Regions from separate parts of the Streptomyces sp. NPDC043738 genome, predicted to be linked through region 2. Evidence: riboswitches for the same ligand, from Rfam matches in the RefSeq annotation. Region 2 holds a riboswitch; each other region holds the start of a gene.

Region 1 (5,001 bases), on a different contig from region 2:
GTGGGTTCGGCCTCCGGGGCGGTGAGCAGCCGCAGTTCGAGGGCGGGCGGGCAGTCCGGCGGCGGGCGCAGCGCGTGCAGGGTGAGCAGTGTGGCGGCGGTGAGCGCGAGGACGGTGCCCAGCGAGAGCAGGAGCCGCAGCCGGCGCCGGAGGTGCTGGTTGAACCAGCGGCGTAAGCGGACCCGCGGCGGCGTCGGGAGCCGGACCTCTGGGGTGGCGAAGGACAGGACGACGTCGTCGAGGGTGTTCTGCTTCGCGGAGCGCGGCTCCCAGACGTCGCCCATCGGGGTCCGCTCGTCGGCGAGCCGGGTGCGCAGCTCCCGTACGAGGTCCTCGAAGGCGACGAAGCGCCGCCCGGGGATGCCGTGTTCGAGGACCTCCACCATGGCCCGGGTGAAGAGGCTGCCGCCGGCCGGTTCGTCGCCGCTGAAGATCCGGCGGTTGGGCTGGGCGGCCATCAGCAGCGACATGGGCTTGCGCAGGGAGTGGAAGGCTCCGTCGGCGTTGCCGGCGTAGCAGCACTCCAGGACGATCACGATGCGCTCGGCCCGTGCGTTGTCGAGGCAGGAGAGCACCATGTCCTGCCAGGAGACGGTGGTGTGGCTCTGCCGGGGCACGGAGGCGCCGACCATCAGCTGCAGATCGCCGCCGTCGCTGCGGACCCGGCCGTGGCCGGAGAAGTGCACCAGCAGCAGACCGCGCGCCTCGTCGGCGGCGGTCTTGAGGGCCTGTCCCAGCTCCCAGGGCTCCGTGGGGCGGCAGACCGTGACCTCGTCGGCGGTGAACAGGTCGGTGGCGGTCAGTGCCCGCCGCAACTCGGGGGCGTTGTCCTCCACCGCGGGCAGGCCGGTCAGCGTGGTGTAGTCGTGGACACAGACCAGCAGCGCCCGGTTGATCTTTCCCCGCGCGTCGTATTCGGACATCCGGGTCAGCCCTCGCCGGTGCCGCCCCCGCGCGTCGGTCCGCCCGGATCGGGGCGTTCGGTGTCGCCGACCGCCTGCAGCTCACCGCCCGTGCCGGCGTCGACGGCGGGCGCCTCGCCCTCGGCCCGCTCCTCCTTGCGGCGCCGCAGCCACTCGCGCAGGGCGATGCCCAGCCCCTTGGTGACCTCGGCGGCGACCGCGCCGACGATCACCAGGATCAGGTCGTCCACTCCCACGGCCATGTCGCCCGGTCCGGCCGGGTCGGCACCGCCGGTGCCGGCCGCTTCGTGGGCGGGGCGCGGCCGCTGCTCCCAGGCGTGTTCCCGGCGGCTCAGCCACGGTTCGCGCTCCAGCCACACCTGGAGGTCGTCGATGTCCTGCTGCGGATTGTTCGTCCCCGTGATCCTGATGCGGATCTCGTGATGACCGGCGCTCTCCGGCATCCCCCAGCCCCCTTCCGGCGGCCCCTTCGCCACCGTGCAACTGATAGTGACGTGGGATCAGGGGCACAGGCAACCGTCTGTGACGCGGCCGCCACCCTGTGGCGTGTGCCACAGCGCGTGCCACGGGGCAGCGTCGCAGGTCAAGGGTGAGTTGACGGGCCTTCGCAGGGCGTGGTGGACTGCCGGAGCCAATCGGCGACAGATGAGGAAGTCCGGTGAGAATCCGGCGCGGTCCCGCCACTGTCACCGGGGAGCGTTCCTCCAGCGAAGGCCACGGTCCGCCTCGCGTACGCCTGACGGCGTACCAGGACTGGAAGGCCGGGGGCCACGCCGATCCGGGAGCCAGGAGACTCCTGTCGCCGTCACGTCGAGCCAGGGCGCGGACCCTGAGTGAGGACATACCGCCATGCCCGGCCGCCCTTCGAGAGCACCACTGCACGGCCCCGCAGGGCCCCTTCGAGGCCTGACGGCGGCCTGACCCGATGCGCGGCGAACACGCGGGATACGCGTGCGGCGCGGCCCTGGGCTTTCTCGCCGACCTGATCGCGGCGGATCCGCGGCGCGGCCATCCGGTGGCCGCGTTCGGCCGGGCCGCGGGCGCCGTGGAGCGCCGGCTGTGGCGCGACCACCGCGGGTACGGCGCGGCACATGCCGTGCTGTGCGCGGGCGGTGCGGCCGCCGGGGCCGCCCTGCTGCGGCGCGCCGCGGGACGCTCCCGCGGGGCCCGCGTCGCGCTGACCGCGGCGACGGTCTGGGCCGTGCTGGGCGGCACCTCGCTGGGCCGGGAGGCACGGGCCGTCGGCGGGGCGCTCACGGCGGGCGACCTGGACGTGGCCCGGGAGCGGCTGCCGCATCTGTGCGGGCGTGATCCGCAGGCGCTGGACGGGCCTCAGTTGGCCCGCGCGGTGGTGGAGTCGGTCGCCGAGAACACCTCGGACGCGGTGGTGGGTGCCCTGGTGTGGGGCGCGCTCGGCGGGGTGCCCGGCCTGGTGGCGTTCCGTGCGGTGAACACGCTGGACGCGATGGTGGGTCACAAGTCGCCGCGCTACCGCCGCTTCGGCTGGGCCTCGGCCCGGCTCGACGACCTCGCCGGCTGGCCCGGCTCCCGGCTGACCGCCACCCTGGCCGTGCTCGCCGGCCCCGACCGGCGCGGCGCGCTGCGGGCCTGGCGGGCCGACGGCGGGGCGCACCCGAGCCCCAACGCGGGCCCGGTGGAGGCGTCGTTCGCGGGTGCGCTGGGCGTACGGCTGGGCGGCACGCTGGCGTACGGCGGGCGGGTCGAGCACCGCCCGGTGCTCAACGGCGGGGCGCGGCCGGTCGCGGCCGGCGACATCGAGCGGGCGGTACGGCTGTCGCGGAAGGTGAGCGCGCTGGCGCTGGCGACGACGGTGGCAGGACGGCTGGTGGCGGGCGCGGTGCGGCACAGGAGCGCGGCGGCGCGCCGCGGGAGCGGGAGGAAGAGCCGGTGAACGGGCGGAGCAAGGCGTCCGGCGGGACCGTCGGCGGGGGCCTGTTGGTGGCCGGTACGACGTCGGACGCCGGCAAGAGCGTGGTGACGGCGGGAATCTGCCGCTGGCTGGTACGGCAGGGCGTGCGCGTGGCGCCCTTCAAGGCGCAGAACATGTCGCTGAACTCGTTCGTCACGCGCGAGGGCGCGGAGATCGGCCGGGCCCAGGCGATGCAGGCCGCCGCGGCGCGGGTGGAGCCGACCGCGCTGATGAACCCCGTGCTGCTCAAGCCGGGCGGCGACCGCAGCAGCCAGGTGGTGCTGCTGGGCAAGCCGGTCGGTGAGCTCAGTGCCCGTGGCTACCACGCGGGCCGGCAGGAGCAGTTGCTCGGCACGGTGACCGACTGCCTGGCCGAGCTGCGGCGTACCCATGACGCGGTGATCTGCGAGGGCGCCGGCAGCCCCGCCGAGATCAACCTGCGGCGCACCGACATCGTCAACATGGGCATCGCCCGGGCCGCCCGGATACCGGTCGTCGTGGTCGGCGACATCGACCGCGGCGGGGTGTTCGCGTCCTTCTTCGGCACCACCGCGCTGCTGTCGAAGGAGGACCAGGCGCTGGTGGCGGGGTACCTCGTCAACAAGTTCCGGGGCGATGTGACGCTGTTGGAGCCCGGCCTGGAGATGATGCGGCGCCTGAGCGGGCGGCCGACGCTGGGCGTGCTGCCCTTCGCGCACGGGCTGGGCATCGACGAGGAGGACGGCCTGCGGGTGTCTCTGCGCGGCACGGTGCGCGAAAGCGTGGTGGCGCCGCCGCACGGCGCCGATGTGCTGCGGGTCGCGGTCGCCGCCGTACCGCTGATGTCGAACTTCACGGACGTGGACGCGCTGGCCGCCGAACCGGGCGTGGTGGTGCGGTTCGTGGACCGGGCCGAGGAGCTGGCCGACGCGGATCTGGTGGTGCTGCCGGGGACCCGGGGCACGGTGCGGGCGCTTGCGTGGCTGCGCGAGCGCGGCCTGGCGGACGCGATCGCCCGCCGGGCCGCCGAGGGCCGCCCGGTGCTGGGCGTCTGTGGCGGCTTCCAGATGCTGGGCGAGCGCATCGAGGACGAGGTCGAGTCGAAGGCGGGCACGGTCGAGGGGCTGGGGCTGCTGCCCGTACGGGTGCGGTTCGCGGCGGAGAAGACCCTCGCGCGGCCGGCCGGGCGGGCGCTGGGCGAGCCGGTGGAGGGGTACGAGATCCACCACGGCGTCGCCGAAGTGACCGGCGGCGAGGCGTTCTTCTCCGATGACGAAGGGCACGGCCTGGACGGCTGCCGGGTCGGCTCCGTGTGGGGCACGCACTGGCACGGCTCGCTGGAGAGCGACGGCTTCCGCCGGGCGTTCCTGCGGCGGGTGGCGGCCGACGCGGGGCGGGCCTTCGTGCCGGCCCCCGACACCCGCTTCGCCGCGCTGCGCGAGGAGCAGCTGGACCGGCTGGGCGATCTGATCGAGGAGCACGCGGACACGGACGCGCTGTGGCGGCTGATCGAGGAAGGGGTGCCGGAGGGGCTGCCGTTCGTGCCTCCGGGGGCGCCATGAGGGGTACGCATGGGACGGATCGGGCCGGCGACGTGGAGGATGACAAGGCATGACAACGGTGCACAACACGACCCCGCAGTACCCCTTCACCGCGGTCGTCGGGATGGACGATCTGCGGCTGGCGCTGCTGCTCAACGCGGTGAGCCCCGCGGTCGGCGGGGTGCTGGTGCGCGGCGAGAAGGGCACCGCCAAGTCCACCGCGGTGCGCGCGCTGTCGGCCCTGATGCCGGCCGTCGACGTGGTCGGCGGCTGCCGCTTCGCCTGCGCGCCCACCGCACCCGACCCCGGCTGCCCTGACGGGCCGCACGAGCCGGGCGCCGTCGAGCAGCGCCCGACGCGCATGGTCGAGCTGCCCGTCGGCGCCTCCGAGGACCGGCTGGTCGGCGCGCTGGACATCGAACGGGCCCTGTCGGAGGGTGTGAAGGCCTTCGAGCCGGGACTGCTGGCGGACGCGCACCGCGGCATCCTGTACGTCGACGAGGTCAACCTCCTCCACGACCACCTGGTGGACCTGCTGCTGGACGCCGCCGCCATGGGCGCCTCCTACGTCGAGCGTGAGGGCGTCTCGGTACGGCACGCGGCCCGCTTCCTGCTCGTGGGCACCATG
Region 2 (5,001 bases):
CCACCCTGTACACCGCCGTGACCACCCCGACCGCACGCAACAGACCGACCTTCATCCGCCCTCACGCTCTCCCTCACCCATCACACATCGCCCGCACGCTCCCCGCCGCGCCCGTCACCCGCGGCACTGCTCACCGCTCCTCTCCCTCCTCAGCTCCTTCCGCCATCAACTCCTTTCCGCGCCAAGCCCCTTCCCAAACGACATCACCGATGTCATCATGACATCATGAGTGTCAATGAGGGGGATGCCGCAGAGCATGACACCGGCGAAAACGGCGCCGGAGCGCACAGTTCCACCGCGCGCGACGCCGACAGGGTGGGCGCCGATGGACCCACTACCGCCGAGGACCTGCTGTACGGCGTCATCAGACGCCTATGGCCGCTGCACCGGACGGTCGTCCGCGCGGTGGAGCGCGAGCTGACGGGCACGGGCATGACCGCCGGTGAACACGCGCTGCTGGACGCCCTGCGCAGCGAAGGGCCCAGGACCGTGCCGCAGTTGGCCCGTTCGATGGGGCTCGACAGACAGCCGGTGCAGCGCTGGGTGAACCACGCCGCGGAGCTGGGCCTGGTCGTGACGGCCCCCAACCCCGCACACCGCCGCTCTTCCCTGATCGAGCTCACCACCGAGGGCGCGGCGGCGATACGCGGGATCCAGGAGTTCGAGGCGAGGGAGCTGCGACAGCGGCTGGCCGACCTGCCCGCCGAGGACGTCCGCACGGCCCTGCACGTGCTCGACCGACTCGGTGAGGAATTCCGGCACCTGGCGAACGGCTCACACAGTCCACCGGATAAAACTGACACCAGCGGCAGTAACGACAACACCGGCATCAAAAACAGAAACAACACACACGCCACCACCACCAACAACGTCACAAAGCTCGCCTGACCAACCCCAATCACCCCACCCGCCCCCATCCCCCACGCACTCCACGCACTCCACGCACAAAGGACGGTCCGGAGCATGACCCGAGCAATCACCGACTGGTCCGAGGTCGACAACGGCCTCGTGCCGGTCGACGACGGCGAGCTGTTCTATGAGACGGCCGGCTCGGGCCCCGCGGTGGTACTGCTGCACGGCGGCATGCTCGACCAGCACATGTGGGACGAACAGTTCACCTGGCTGGTGAACTCCGGCCTCCGCGCGATCCGCTACGACTTCCGCGGCCACGGCCTGTCCTCCACGGTGGACGGGGACTACGCCAACCACGACGACCTGTGCACCCTCCTGGACGCGCTCGACGCCCCCAGCGCCGTCCTCGTCGGCCTCTCACACGGTTCGCGGGTCGCCCTCGACACCGCGATAGCCCACCCGGACCGGGTGACGGCCCTCGCGCTCGCCTCCCCCGGCATCAGCGGCCGCCCCTTCACCGACCCCTTCGTGCTGGAGCACATCAAGGAGCAGGTCGCGGCCATCGGCGCACCGGACGGCGCGGATCGCTATGTCGAGCACTTCCTGCGGATGTGGGTGGACGGTCCGCATCGCGAACCATCCGCCGTGCACCCGGGGTTCCGCGAGCGGATGCGCGCCTCGGCCGCGGCCAATGTGGAGGTGCATGCCGATGGGCTGGGCGCCGGGATGCCCCTTGAGGTCGGGGCCGCGGACCGCCTGGGCGAGATCCGGGTGCCGACGGTCGTGTTCGACGGCGACCTCGACAGTGCGGACATCTCCGCCAACGCCCATGCCATAGCGCTGGCCGTCCCCGGCGCCCGAAGAGTCCGAATACCGGGCGCGGCCCATATGGTCAATCTGGAGAACACCGGGCTCTTCGACCGCGAACTGCACGCCTTCCTCTCGTCCTTGGACTACTGACCCGGCGTCCCTGGCCCACCGACCCCGAAGCGGAGCGCCGGCCCTCCCGGCGACCACCGGCCGCGAGTCCACTGCCACTGGCCCGCACCTCCCCCCGTCCTCCTCGGCACACCCGCCCTCCTCGGCAGATAGAGTGATCGAGCCGTGGTGTTCGGGAAGACCGGTGCCGGACCTTGTGTCCCAGGCCGGAGCGGCCCTCGCCACTGTGATCGGGGAGTTTCCAGCCCTTTCCGTATGCGCACGGCGCGCGTACGGCGCCACTGACCGCAGCCCGCGGCCGGGAAGGCGGGGACGGACGCGTGCACCCGTAAGCCAGGAGACCGGCCACGGCATCTCACGAACTGATCCACGAGGTGCTGGAGCGTGACCGCCGGATGGCCCTGTCCACCGATACCCCGAACACCCCTGCCCCCGCCGCGTTCCGCTGGCGCCGGCAGGACACCCTCCGTACCGCCGGCCTGATGGCCGTCATAGCCGGCCTGCACGTCGTCGCCTTCGGCGTGCTCTTCCTGCTCGTCGTCCCGCACCACTACTCCGTGGGCAGCCAGGTCTTCGGCGCCGGACTCGGCATCACCGCATACACCCTCGGCATGCGGCACGCCTTCGATGCCGACCACATCGCCGCGATCGACAACACCACCCGCAAGTTGATGGCCGACGGCAAGCGGCCGGTCTCGGTGGGCTTCTGGTTCGCGCTCGGCCACTCCAGCGTGGTGGTCGCGATGGCCGCCCTGGTGGCGGGCGGCGCCCAGCTCGCGGGCACCCTGCTCAACGACGAATCCCGTACCCACCAGATCCTCGGCACCATCGGCACCACGGTCTCGGGGACGTTCCTCTACCTCATCGCCGCCCTCAACCTCATCGCGCTGGCCGGGATCTGGCGGGTCTTCCGCGGTATGCGCGACGGCCGGTACGACGAGGCCGAGCTGGAGCAGCGCCTCGATTCGCGCGGCTTCATGAACCGCTTCCTGGGACGCTTCACCCGCTCGATCTCGCGCCCCGGCCAGATGTTCCCGCTCGGCTTCCTCTTCGGGCTCGGCTTCGACACCGCGACCGAGGTGACCCTGATGGTGATGGCGGGCAGCGGCGCCGCGGCCGGCGTGCCGTGGTACGCGATCCTGTGCCTGCCGCTGCTGTTCGCCGCCGGGATGAGCCTGTTCGACACCCTCGACGGCACGTTCATGAACTTCGCCTACCAGTGGGCGTTCTCCAACCCGGTGCGCAAGGTCTACTACAACCTCACCATCACCGGACTGTCGATCGCCGTCGCCTTCTTCATCGGCACGATCGAGCTGGTGACCGTGCTGCACGACAAACTCGCCCTCGACGACCCGCTGACCGGCTGGATCTCCACCCTCGACCTCGACAATGTCGGCTTCATCATCGTCGGCCTGTTCGTCGTGGTGTGGGCCGCGGCGCTGGCGTACTGGCGACTGAGCGGCGTGGAGAAGCGCTGGGCGCAGCGCGCGGAGGCGGCAGACCGGGCGAAGGCGGCAGAGCGGGCGGCAGCGGCGTCGGACTCCTGAGGCACGGCGCGCGGGCCGCGCCTCACCTCACGTGGCCGAGCCGGCCGCGGCGCCCGTCACCAGGTCCGGCCCCCAGCGCCTGAGCGCCACCGCCAGATCCAGCGGCCGCAGCCGGTCCGCCTCCTCCGGCCCCGGCCAGTCCTCCCGCGGAACCCGCCACATCACCTCGAACTCGTTGCCGTCCGGGTCCTTGGCGTACAGGGACTTGGAGACGAGGTGGTCGGTGGCGCCGACCAGTGCGCCGCGCTCACCGAGCCGCGCCTCGGTCGCGGCGAGTTCGCCGAGCGTGCCGACCTCCCAGGCCAGGTGGTACAGCCCGACCCGTCCGGTCTCCGGCCCCGGCGCGTCCGCCCCCACCGCGAACAGCCCCAGGTCGTGATCGTTCAGCGAGCCGGGCGCACTGAGGAAGGCCGCCCGCCCCGGTATCTCCACATCCACGGTGAGCCCCAGCGCCTCACCGTAAAAAGCAACAGCCCGCGCCACGTCCCGGACGTACAACACCGCGTGATTGAGCCGTCGTACGGCCATGAACCCGCTCTCCGATCTTCCACCACGACACCGCGTGGATCATTCGCCACACTTACTTGAAAGTTCAAACTACAACCGACGATACACCCCCACACACCACAAACAACAGCCCCCCAGCAGTCCCCCCAGCAGCCCCCGGAGCGCTCCCACCCGCGCCACCCCACCGCCACCGGGCACGAAAACGGCCCCCGACTCAACCGAGTCGGGGGCCACTGACCTCGCGGTCCACCACTGGTGGGCACGACAGGATTCGAACCTGCTCCTTGACAGGAGAGGCCGGGCCACCAGGCCGATGGCTCGGGGAAGGAGGCCGCCAGGTCACGGATGCGCCGCCGCCTGGCGCCCGGCAGGAACTCGAGGACACCTACCGGCTGGGCCAGGGGTGTCCGATGGGGCAGGCCCTAGGGCGTGTTGTGAAAGTGCTGGTCACAGCCACTCGTTGAGGACTGCGACCAGCACAGTTGATTCGTAGCGGACGGCGAGTTTGTCGTATCTCGTGGCGACCGCGCGGTGCCGCTTGAGTCGGTTGATTCCGCACTCGACCGCGTGCCGCTGCTTGTAGTCGGTCTTGTCGAACGTCGGTGGCCGTCCGCCGCGCGAGCCGCGCTTCTGCCGGTTGCGGACGCGGTCCGCGGGGACCGGGATCGTCGCTTTGATGCCGCGTCTGCGCAGGTAGGAGCGGTTCTTGCGGGAGTCGTACGCCTTGTCAGCGCGCACTCGATCCGGCCTCTTGCGTGGCCGTCCCCGGCTGAGTCTGGGCACCCGGATTGCTTCCAGGACAGGCTCGAACTGAGGGGAATCGCCCCGCTGCCCGGCAGTGACCACCACCGCCAACGGCTTCTGGCCCTGCTCGACCGCGAGGTGAATCTTGCTGGTCAGTCCGCCCCGGGAGCGTCCGAGTCCGTGGTCGGCCGGCTCGACGGTGATCCCGCCGGGCGGTTCCTTCTGGAGATCCCCCTTTTCACCGCCCCAGCCGCGTGCTGGTGGGCACGGCAGACCGTGGAGTCGACATTCACGTCCCAGGTGATCATCCCCTTCGCGTCAGCCTCGGCCTGGAGCTGCGTGACGATCCGAGCCCACGTCCCGTCCCGCTGCCAGCGGCGGAACAGGTCATAGACCCGGTCCCATGGCCCGT
Region 3 (5,001 bases), on a different contig from region 2:
GCGAAGTACTGGACCATGTCGTTGCGTTCGGCCTCGCCGTGGACGAGGACGTCCAGACCGGCCTTCTCCTGGAAGGCGAGCACCTCCTGGATCTCGGCCTTGATCCGCTCCTCGTACCCGGCCGTGTCGATCCGGCCCGCGCGCAGGTCGGCCCGTGCGGTGCGCAGTTCGCCGGTCTGCGGGAAGGAGCCGATGGTCGTGGTCGGCAGCAACGGCAGGCGCAGGTGGGCGCGTTGGGCCGTGGTCCGTTCGGCGTAGGGCTGCGAGCGGCGGGCGTCGCTCTCGGTGATCGCGGCGGTCCGGGTGCGGACGGCCGGGTCGTGGGTGATGGGGGAGTGGGCCCGGGAAGCCAGGGCGGCCCGGTTCGCGGCCAGTTGGGCGGTGATGGCGCCGGTGCCGCGGGTCAGGCCCTTGGCGAGGGTGACGATCTCGGCCGTCTTCTGACGGGCGAACGCGAGCCAGCGCAGGACCTGCGGTTCGATGTCCCGCTCGGCCGCCGCGTCGAGGGGCACGTGCAGCAGTGAGCAGGAGGCCGACACATCGACCCGGTCGGCCAGGCCGAGGAGGGTGCCGAGCGTGGCGAGGGACTTCTCCAGGTCGTTGACCCAGATGTTGCGGCCGTTGACGACGCCGGCGACCAGTCGCCTGCCCGGCAGTCCGCCGACGGCCGCAAGCGCCTCCAGGTTGGCGGCGGCGGCTTCGGTGAAGTCCAGCGCGAGCCCCTCGACCGGAGCCTTGGCCAGTACGGGCAGGGCATCGCCCAGGCGGTCGAAGTAGGAGGCGACGAGCAGCTGGGGCCGGTCGGTGAGGGCGCCGAGTTCGCGGTAGGCGCGGGCGGCGCTGTGGAGCTCGGCCGGGGTGCGGTCCTGGACGAGGGCGGGCTCGTCCAGCTGCACCCACTCGGCACCGGCGGCGCGCAGATCGGCGAGGACCTCGGCGTACACGGGCAGCAGGCGGTCCAGGAGGGTCAGCGGGTCGAAGCCGGCGGCCACGCCGGGCGCGGGCTTGGCCAGCAGCAGATAGGTGACGGGACCGACCAGGACCGGCCGGGCCGTCAGACCCAGTGCCAGGGCCTCCGTCAGCTCGGTCACCTGCTTGGTGGAGTCGGCGGTGAACGTCGTGTCAGGGCCCAACTCGGGCACCAGGTAGTGGTAGTTGGTGTCGAACCACTTGGTCATCTCCAGTGGCGCGACATCCTGCGTGCCACGCGCCATGGCGAAGTAGCCGTCGAGCGGATCGGCCGCGACGGCGGCCCGGTGGCGGTCGGGGATCGCGCCGACCATGACGGTGGTGTCCAGGACGTGGTCGTAGTACGAGAAGTCGCCGGTCGGAACCTCGTCGAGGCCGGCTCCGGCCAGCTGCTGCCAGCTGGTGCGGCGCAGTTCGGCGGCGGTGGCGCGGAGGGCGTCGGCGGTGACGCGGCCCTTCCAGTAGCCCTCGATCGACTTCTTCAGTTCCCGGTCGGGGCCCTGGCGCGGGTAGCCGTACACGGTGGCCCGTGCTGCCGCGGCCGCGGACTTGGTGTTCACGGAGATCTCCTTCGCGAGACGAATCCCTGAGATCCCGGCGACGGGACGAAGGCGCGAAGGGGTGGCAGACCAGGCGGTACGACCTCGCGCGGCATGGCGCGGTGCTCCGCCTGGTGTGTACGCCGACCCGCCCTCGAGGTCACCGGGATGTCCGGATGCGAGTCGTTCGCACCCGGGCAGATGGCAGGTCTTCGGACTCGCGGGCACGTCCTCACGGGGGAGGACACCTAATGGCCGTCGCTTCCCAGGCCCTCTCGTCGGACCCAGTGCGTATGACGGCGGTCGTTCCCGCTCACCGCTGCGGGGCAGTCCCGGATTCCCACCGGGTTCCCTCTTGCGACGCATCCCGCCTGGCGGACGGGGCGAACCAGCTGCACTGGTCAGCCTAAGGGCCGTCCGGTGATGCGGTACGTCCAGGTCGATCATTCGGAAGGTGAGGTGAGACACGCGGTCGGCAGGTGTGAGGCACGACGAGGGCGGGAAACGCCGCACATGCGTTTCCCGCCCTCCTGTGAGCAGCCGCCGGAACCCTCCACCGGCGGTGCGGTCCGGGCCCCTCAGCCCGGCCGGACCAGATCCCTCAGTTCTGGTCGTACTGGTGGAACCCCCGGCCGGCCTTGCGGCCCAGCAGCCCCGCCTCGACCATCCGCTGGAGCAGCGGGGGAGGGGCGTAGAGGGGTTCCTTGAACTCGTCGTAGAGCGACTCGGCGATCGAGGCGACGGTGTCCAGCCCGATCAGGTCGGCGAGTCTGAGCGGCCCCATGGGGTGGGCGCAGCCCAGCTCCATGCCGGTGTCGATGTCCGCTGCGGTGGCGAAGCCCGACTCCGCCATACGGATCGCCGCGAGCAGATACGGGACGAGCAGCGCGTTGACGACGAAGCCGGCCCGGTCCTGGGAGCGCACGACCGTTTTGCCCAGGACGCCGGTGGCGAACTCCGCCACGAGGGTGACCGTTTCCGGGGCCGTGTGCAGGGAGGTCACGATCTCCACCAGCGGCAGCACCGGGACGGGGTTGAAGAAGTGCAGTCCCACGACCCGGTCGGCGCGGCCGGTGGCCATGCCCAGGCGCATGACGGGGAGGGAGGAGGTGTTGGTCGCCAGCACCGCCCCGGGATCCTCGACGATCTTGTCCAGCGCGGCGAACACCTCCGTCTTGGCGTCGGCGTTCTCGACCACGGCCTCGATGACCAACTGCCGGTCGGCCAGGTCCTCCAGGCTGCCGGTGAACCGCAGGCGGGCGAGTGCCCGTCGGGCCGCGGCCGGCTCCAGCTTCCCCCGTTGGACGGCGCGTTCCAGCGAGGCGGCCACCCGCTCCCGCGCGGCCCGGGCGGCCGTGGCGTCGGCCTCACAGACCACGGTGTCGAGACCGGCCCGCGCACACACCTCGGCGATGCCCGCGCCCATCTGGCCGCCGCCGACCACCCCGACGCGCCGGATGCCCGCGCTCATGACCGGGTCTCCCCATTCCGCACGAGGTGGCGGGAGTAGGCGTCCGGAGTGAAGAAGCCCGGCAACTCGCGGGCCAGCGCGTTGCGTTCGAACAGATCCCGCACCGCGTCGAGGTCTGCCCACGGGTACTCGGCGCCGAGCGCGGCGAGTTCCTCGTCGAGCAGCCGCAGGACCGTCTCGCGGTCGACGACCCGGTGGCGCAGCCACTGCCAGATCTGCACGCGGGCGATCTCGGCGGTGGCGGCGTCCTCCATCAGGCCGTACAGGGCGACCGCCCCCTGGCCGCGCAGCCAGGCGGCGAAGTAGCGCAGGGCGACGGCGACGTTGGCGCGTATCCCCTCCGCCGTGGGCGGACCGCTGATGCGGCGCACCGAGAGCAGGTCCGCGGCGCTCACCGCCACGTCGTCGCGGGTACGGTCGATCTGGTGCGGCCGGTCGCCGAGAACGCCGTCGAACACCTCGCGGCACAGGGGGACGAGGCCGGGGTGGGCCACCCAGGAGCCGTCGAAGCCGTCCTCGGCCTCGCGCTCCTTGTCCAGCCGGACCTTGGCCAGCGTCGCCTCGTCGGCGGCCGGGTCTTTGCTCGGCACCCGCGCCGCCATGCCTCCGATCGCAGGGGCGCCCCGCTTGTGGCAGGTGCGCACCAGCAGTTCGGTGTACGCCCGAAGGAAGGGCGCGGTCATGGTCACCTTCGCCCGGTCCGGCAGCAGGAAGCCGGTGCGGTGCCCCAAGGTCTTGATCAGGCTGAACAGGTAGTCCCGGCGGCCGGCGTTGAGGCCGGAGCTGTGCTCGCGCAGCTCGTGGAGGATCTCCTCCATCTCGAAGGCGGCGGTGATCGTCTCGATGAGCACGGTGGCGCGGATCGTGCCGCGGGGGATGCCGAGCAGCTCCTGGGCGAGGACGAACACGTCGTTCCACAGCCGGGCCTCGTAGCGGTTCTCCAGCTTCGGCAGGTAGAAGTACGGGCCGTGGCCGGCGTCGATCTGGCGCTGCGCGCAGTGGAAGAAGTAAAGGCCGAAGTCGACGAGCGCGGCGGGCACCGGTCCGCCGGCGAACTCCAGGTGCCCCTCGTCGAGATGCCAGCCGCGCGGTCGGACGACGATGGTGGCGAGCCGGTCGCGGTCGGCGAGCCGGTACTCCTTGCCGTCGGCACTGGTGAAGTCGATGCGCCGGTCGATGGCGTCGAGCAGGTTCAGCTGGCCGCCGATGACGTTCTCCCAGGTGGGGGCGGTGGCGTCCGCGAAGTCCGCCATCCACACCTGGGCGCCGGAGTTGAGCGCGTTGACCGTCATGCGCCGGTCCGGCGGGCCGGTGATCTCGACGCGGCGGTCGGTCAGGCCCGGAGCCGGCGCGGCCACCCGCCATGACGGGTCGGCGCGCACGGCGGAGGTGACCAGCGGGAAGTCGAGCGGGGAACCGGCGGCCAGGCGCAGGGCCTGCCGACGGCGTTCCTTCAGCAGGTCCTGCCGCCGCTCGGCGAAGGCGGTGGCCAGTTGTCCGAGGAAGTCCAGGGCGGCGGGGGTGAGGATCTCGTCGTGACGGTCGCCCGGGGCGGCGAGGACGCGGACGCGGTGGGCGAGGGCGCTGGTGGTCATCGGGTTCTCCTGCGGGAGGGAGCGGAGCGGGGGTCGGACGGGGACGGTCGTACGACCCCCGCTCGGCCGGGGACGGACCGGACGGCCACCCCGACGGGGCGGCCCGAGGCGTGTCCTAGTGGAACTGCTCCTCCTCCGTGGAGCCGCTCAGGGCCGTGGTGGAGGAGGCGGGGTTGACGGCGGTGGAGACCAGGTCGAAGTAGCCGGTGCCGACCTCGCGCTGGTGCCTGACCGCCGTGAAGCCGTGCGTCTGCGCGGCGAACTCCCGCTCCTGCAGATCGACGTACGCGGTCATGCCGTGCTCGGCGTAGCCGCGCGCCAGGTCGAACATGCCGTGGTTGAGGGAGTGGAAGCCGGCCAGGGTGATGAACTGGAAGCGGTAGCCCATCGCGCCCAGCTCCCGCTGGAACTTGGCGATCTGGTCGTC
Region 4 (5,001 bases), on a different contig from region 2:
GATGCCGCGCTTCCAGGCGTAGGCGTACATCGAGCTGAGCTTGCCGATGGTCGGCGACGCCATGAAGAGGTTCAGCGACTGGCTCTGGTCGATGAAGGGCGTACGGGCCGCGGCCATGTCGATCAGGGCGCGCTGCGGGATCTCCCAGGCGGTGCGGTACAGCGCCCGGACCTCCTCGGGGATCCAGTCGACGTCCTGCACCGAGCCGTTCGCCTCGCGCAGCGCGTCACGGGTCCGCGCGTCCCACAGCCCCAGGGCCTTGAGCTCCTCGATCAGATACGCGTTGACCTGGAGGAACTCACCCGACAGCGTCTCGCGCTTGAAGAGGTTGGAGACCTGCGGCTCGATGCACTCGTACACGCCCGCGATCGAGGCGATGGTCGCGGTCGGCGCGATCGCCAGCAGCAGCGAGTTGCGCATCCCGGTCGTGGCGATCCTGGTGCGCAGCGCCGCCCAGCGGTCCGCCCAGCGGGGCTCGGCGTTGGGGTAGTGGTCGGGGTGCAGCACACCGCGGGCGGTGCGGGTCGCCGACCAGGCCGGGTGCGGGCCGTGCCGCTCGGCGAGAGCGGCGGACGCCTCGTACGCGGCGAGCATGATCCGCTCGGAGATCCGGGTCGACAGCTCCCGCGCCTCGGCCGAGTCGAAGGGCAGCCGCAGCCGGAAGAAGACGTCCTGCAGGCCCATCAGGCCCAGACCCACCGGGCGCCAGCGGGAGTTGGAGGCCCCGGCCTGCTCGGTCGGGTAGAAGTTGATGTCCACGACCCGGTCGAGGAAGGTGACGGCGGTACGGACCGTGGCGTCCAGCTTCTCCCAGTCCATCGCCTCCTCCCAGCCGGCGGCCTCGTTGCCCAGGTGGGCGGCGAGGTTGACCGACCCCAGGTTGCAGACCGCGGTCTCCCCGTCGTCGGTCACCTCCAGGATCTCCGTGCACAGGTTGGAGGAGTGCACGACCTGGCCGGGCTCGGCGGTCTGGTTGGCGGTGCGGTTGGCGGCGTCCTTGAACGTCATCCAGCCGTTGCCGGTCTGCGCCAGGGTGCGCATCATGCGGGAGTACAGCACCCGGGCCGGGATCTGCTTGAGCGCCCGGCCCTCGGCCTCGGCCCTGCGGTAGGCGGCGTCGAACTCCTCGCCCCACAGGTCCACCAGCTCCGGGGCGTCCGAGGGGGAGAACAGCGACCAGTCGGCGTCCGCCTCCACCCGGCGCATGAACTCGTCCGGGATCCAGTGCGCGATGTTCAGGTTGTGGGTGCGGCGGGCCTCCTCACCGGTGTTGTCGCGCAGCTCCAGGAACTCCTCGATGTCGGCGTGCCAGGTCTCCAGGTAGACGCAGGCGGCGCCCTTGCGCCGGCCGCCCTGGTTCACGGCCGCGACCGAGGCGTCCAGGGTGCGCAGGAAGGGCACGATGCCGTTGGAGTGCCCGTTGGTGCCGCGGATCAGCGAACCGCGGGCGCGGATACGGGAGTAGGACAGGCCGATGCCACCGGCGTGCTTGGACAGCCGCGCCACCTGGTGGTAGCGGTCGTAGATCGAGTCCAGCTCGTCCAGCGGCGAGTCCAGCAGGTAGCAGGACGACATCTGCGGGTGGCGGGTGCCGGAGTTGAACAGCGTGGGGGAGGAGGGCAGGTACGACAGCGAGCTGGTGAGGCCGTACAGCTCGGCGACGTCGTCCAGGGCGCGCTCGCTGCCGTCCTCGGCGAGGCCGCAGGCCACCCGCAGCAGGAAGTGCTGGGGCGTCTCGACGACCTGGCGGGTGGTGGGGTGGCGCAGCAGGTAGCGCGAGTGCAGCGTGCGCAGCCCGAAGTACCCGAACCGGTCGTCGGCCCCGTCGGCGAGCGCCTGGTCGACCAGGGCGTCCAGCCGGGCGGCGTGGGTCCGTACGAACTCCGCGGTCTCGTCGGCGATCAGCCCCTCGCGGTGGCCGACTTCGACGGAGGCGGAGAAGGCGACCGCCCCCTGTTCGGCCGCCTCCTCCGAGATCGAGAGGGTGAGCAGCCGCGCGGCGAGCTTGGAGTACTGCGGCTCGTCACCGATCAGCCCGGCCGCGGCCTCGATGGCCAGCGACCGCAGTTCGGACTCGCCCGCGCCCTCGTACCGGCCGCGCAGGGCGGCGGCGGCCACCTTGCCGGGGTCGGTCGCGGTCAGGTCCTCGGTCAGCTTCGTCAGGGTGCGCAGCAGCGCGACGCCCGGACCGTCCTGCCCGGCCTCGCCCGGACCGCCGGCGGGCGTGGTCACCGCAGGCTGCACGACCTCGGCGTCTGACGCGGGTTCCGTTGGCGCGATGGTCACGTGATGCTCTCCCTCACTCGGCGGGGGCCAGGAGGGGCGGGGCGCGACGGCCGCACGCGCGCGTGCGGCACCCCGTGACGGCCAGGGGTGCGCGGGCACACCGCGCGGCGTCCACCGGCCCAACCCTCGGGGCCCGGACGTATCGACGTCCGCACCGATGGCGGTGCGGGCGTACCGTCGGCAGGTCCTCGGACTTCACGGGCGCGCGGCAGGGCCCTCATCGGGCCACTGGGCGCGCTCTTACACCGTTGCGGGACAGTTCCGGATTCCCACCGGATTCCCCTGCGGCGACAGCGAGGACGAGCATACATCTTGTGCTGCTCCCCGCGTGCACCCCCACATCTTGTGTCGCCACCTCATACCACTCCGACAGGTGTGCGAAGTGCCAGGGGGCGGGGGAGCGCCCGGAACGGCCCTCAGGCCGGGCCTGGAGCGCCTTTCAGGCCACGTCCCGCGCGAACGCCCAGAGAGTGATCCCCGGTACCGGTTCCCAGTCCCGCTCTTCCGCGCGCGCGAACCCCAGCCTGCGGTAGAGCCGGTGCGCGGGCAGTACGTGCCGCGGCGTGGACAGCACCATGCCGCTCAGCCCGAGTGCCCGCGCCCGCTCCAGACACGCCGCCACCAACGCCTCCCCGACCCCTCGTCCGCGCCCCTCGGGCCGCACCGCGAGCATCCGGAACTCGCCCTCCCCGGGCCCCGCCAGCTCCGCATACGGACTCCCGTACGCGGAGAAGGTGACCGTCCCCACCACCCGCTCGTCCGGCCCCTCCACGGCCACCAACACCTCGGCCTGCTCCGCCCGTTCCGCCACCTCCCGCAGCTTCGCCGCGTAGGCGTCGCGCTCCCCGGATACCAGCAGCCCATCGGCCAGATAGACCGCCACCAGCAACTCCCCGACCGCACCGAACTCCGCCTGGCGCACGGGCCTGATCGTGATGTCCATGGGGTCAAGTGTGGGGGGCGGGGCCGACGGCGGGGTGGGTGTCGGCGGGCTCGGCTATCGTCGGTTCCGCACCTCCCTGCTCCGCCCGTTGGAAGAAGGAGAAGGCCCGATGACCGCGCTTGCCGACCGGCCACACGTCATGGAGACGGAGCACTTCGAAGAGGCCGCCCGGATACTCAGCCGCCTGGAGAAAGGCGCTCGGCTGGAATTCATCGACGGGAAGGTCAGGAGCAAGCCGATGCCGGACGGGGCCCACGGGCGCATCATTCAGTGGCTGACGCGCATCTGTTTGCAGCAGCGGCCCGAACTCTGGCTCAACCCCGACCAAGGTCTCAAGGTGCAGGAGTACCGCGCAGGCCGCGCCCGGCCGGACGGCACGCTCGCACACATGGACGCCTTCAACGTCTCGGGCGAGTGGGCAGACCCCGATGCCGTACTCATGGTCGTCGAGGTGACCTCCCACGACTCCGACACCCATCAGCGCGACAGGGTGGAGAAGCCTCGCGCCTATGCGGAGACCGGTATCCCGCTCTATCTGCTGATCGACCGGCAAGCTTGCGAGGTATTGGTCCACAGCCAGCCTGACGGGGTCCGCTACGAGACGGTCAACACCGTTCCCTACGGCAAGCCCCTGCTTCTGCCCGACCCGGTGAACATCACCCTTGAAACCGAGGCTCTGAAGGACTGGGCGGACTGACCGCCCCACCTCCGACAAGCGAACGGGCCGCCGCGCCCAGGAGGAGCGCGACGGCCCGTAGCCGCAAGCGAGCCGGTGGCGTCAGTGCCCCGCCGGTGCCCCCGCCGTAGCAGGCGGCAGCTCCGCCGAGACGCCCTCGTCGCCGGCGTCCGCGGTGTAGTCGCCGGGGCTGGTCTCGTCGACGCCCTCAGGGGCCTTCATGGCCTTCAGGGCGAACGTCAGCACGACCGTCACCACGACGTTCAGGACGAAGGCGGTCAGGCCGATGTAGCCGATCTCGCCGATGCCGGGGATCTCCTTGCTGGAGCCGCCGAAGTGGGCCTGGGTCGGGCTGGCGACGCCGTACGCCGCGAGCGTGCCGTAGAGCATGCCGGCCGCCCAGCCGGTCAGCAGCGCCCAGCGGTGGAACCAGCGGGTGAACAGGCCGCCGACCAGGGCCGGCATGGTCTGCAGGATCCAGATGCCGCCCAGCAGCTGGAAGTTGATCGCGACGGTCTTGTCCATGGTGAGGACGAAGATCAGGGCGCCGACCTTGACCAGCAGGGAGACCAGCTTGGCGACCTTGTGCTCCTGCTCGGGCGTGGCGCCGGGCTTGAGGAAGTCCTTGTAGACGTTGCGGGTGAACAGGTTGGCCGCGGCGATCGACATGATGGCCGCCGGGACCAGCGCGCCGATGCCGATCGCGGCGAACGCGACGCCGGAGAACCAGCTGGGGAACATGTCCTCGAACAGCTGCGGGATGGCCAGCTGCGGGTTGCCCTGGATGTCCGTACCGGCCTTGACGGCCATGAAGCCGAGCAGCGCCAGGAAGCCCAGCATCAGGGAGTACAGCGGCAGGATCGTGGTGTTGCGGCGGATCACGTTGCGGCTGCGCGAGGAGAGCGTGGCGGTGATCGAGTGCGGGTACATGAAGAGCGCCAGCGCCGAGCCGAGCGCCAGGGTCGCGTACGCCCACTGTGCGTTGGGCCCGCTGGTCAGCTCGCCGCGCGGCTTGCCGGGGACGGCGCCGGGCTCGGCGAACGCCTTGCCGGCCGCGTCGAAGATCCCGTCGAAACCACCCAGTTTGATCGGGATG

Evidence for each region. Region 2 has a riboswitch for cobalamin ahead of nicT (Nickel transporter NicT). Riboswitches for the same ligand answer to the same signal wherever they lie in the genome.
Region 1: linked by a shared signal. The riboswitch ahead of AC0680_RS29715 (cobalamin biosynthesis protein) and the one ahead of nicT (Nickel transporter NicT) in region 2 are both predicted to bind cobalamin.
Region 3: linked by a shared signal. The riboswitch ahead of metE (5-methyltetrahydropteroyltriglutamate--homocysteine S-methyltransferase) and the one ahead of nicT (Nickel transporter NicT) in region 2 are both predicted to bind cobalamin.
Region 4: linked by a shared signal. The riboswitch ahead of AC0680_RS34330 (ribonucleoside-diphosphate reductase subunit alpha) and the one ahead of nicT (Nickel transporter NicT) in region 2 are both predicted to bind cobalamin.

The regions. Positions count from the first base shown of each region.
Region 1 is NZ_JBWKCJ010000028.1:67,753-72,753, forward strand. It holds gene AC0680_RS29705 (caspase family protein) at 1-923, opposite strand, end outside; gene AC0680_RS29710 (hypothetical protein) at 929-1,366, opposite strand; cobalamin riboswitch at 1,571-1,719, shown strand; gene AC0680_RS29715 (cobalamin biosynthesis protein) at 1,849-2,835, shown strand; gene AC0680_RS29720 (cobyric acid synthase) at 2,832-4,394, shown strand; gene AC0680_RS29725 (putative cobaltochelatase) at 4,444-5,001, shown strand, end outside.
Region 2 is NZ_JBWKCJ010000018.1:140,451-145,451, reverse strand. It holds gene AC0680_RS23545 (hypothetical protein) at 1-55, opposite strand, end outside; gene AC0680_RS23540 (MarR family winged helix-turn-helix transcriptional regulator) at 226-888, shown strand; gene AC0680_RS23535 (alpha/beta fold hydrolase) at 964-1,812, shown strand; cobalamin riboswitch at 1,941-2,155, shown strand; gene nicT (Nickel transporter NicT) at 2,187-3,338, shown strand; gene AC0680_RS23525 (VOC family protein) at 3,366-3,866, opposite strand; one part of gene AC0680_RS23520 (IS5 family transposase) at 4,293-4,774, opposite strand; one part of gene AC0680_RS23520 (IS5 family transposase) at 4,774-5,001, opposite strand, start outside.
Region 3 is NZ_JBWKCJ010000007.1:86,535-91,535, reverse strand. It holds gene metE (5-methyltetrahydropteroyltriglutamate--homocysteine S-methyltransferase) at 1-1,529, opposite strand, end outside; cobalamin riboswitch at 1,695-1,916, opposite strand; gene AC0680_RS12235 (3-hydroxybutyryl-CoA dehydrogenase) at 2,110-2,979, opposite strand; gene aceB (malate synthase A) at 2,976-4,574, opposite strand; gene aceA (isocitrate lyase) at 4,690-5,001, opposite strand, start outside.
Region 4 is NZ_JBWKCJ010000040.1:23,312-28,312, forward strand. It holds gene AC0680_RS34330 (ribonucleoside-diphosphate reductase subunit alpha) at 1-2,286, opposite strand, end outside; cobalamin riboswitch at 2,449-2,599, opposite strand; gene AC0680_RS34335 (GNAT family N-acetyltransferase) at 2,726-3,229, opposite strand; gene AC0680_RS34340 (Uma2 family endonuclease) at 3,339-3,926, shown strand; gene mctP (monocarboxylate uptake permease MctP) at 4,008-5,001, opposite strand, start outside.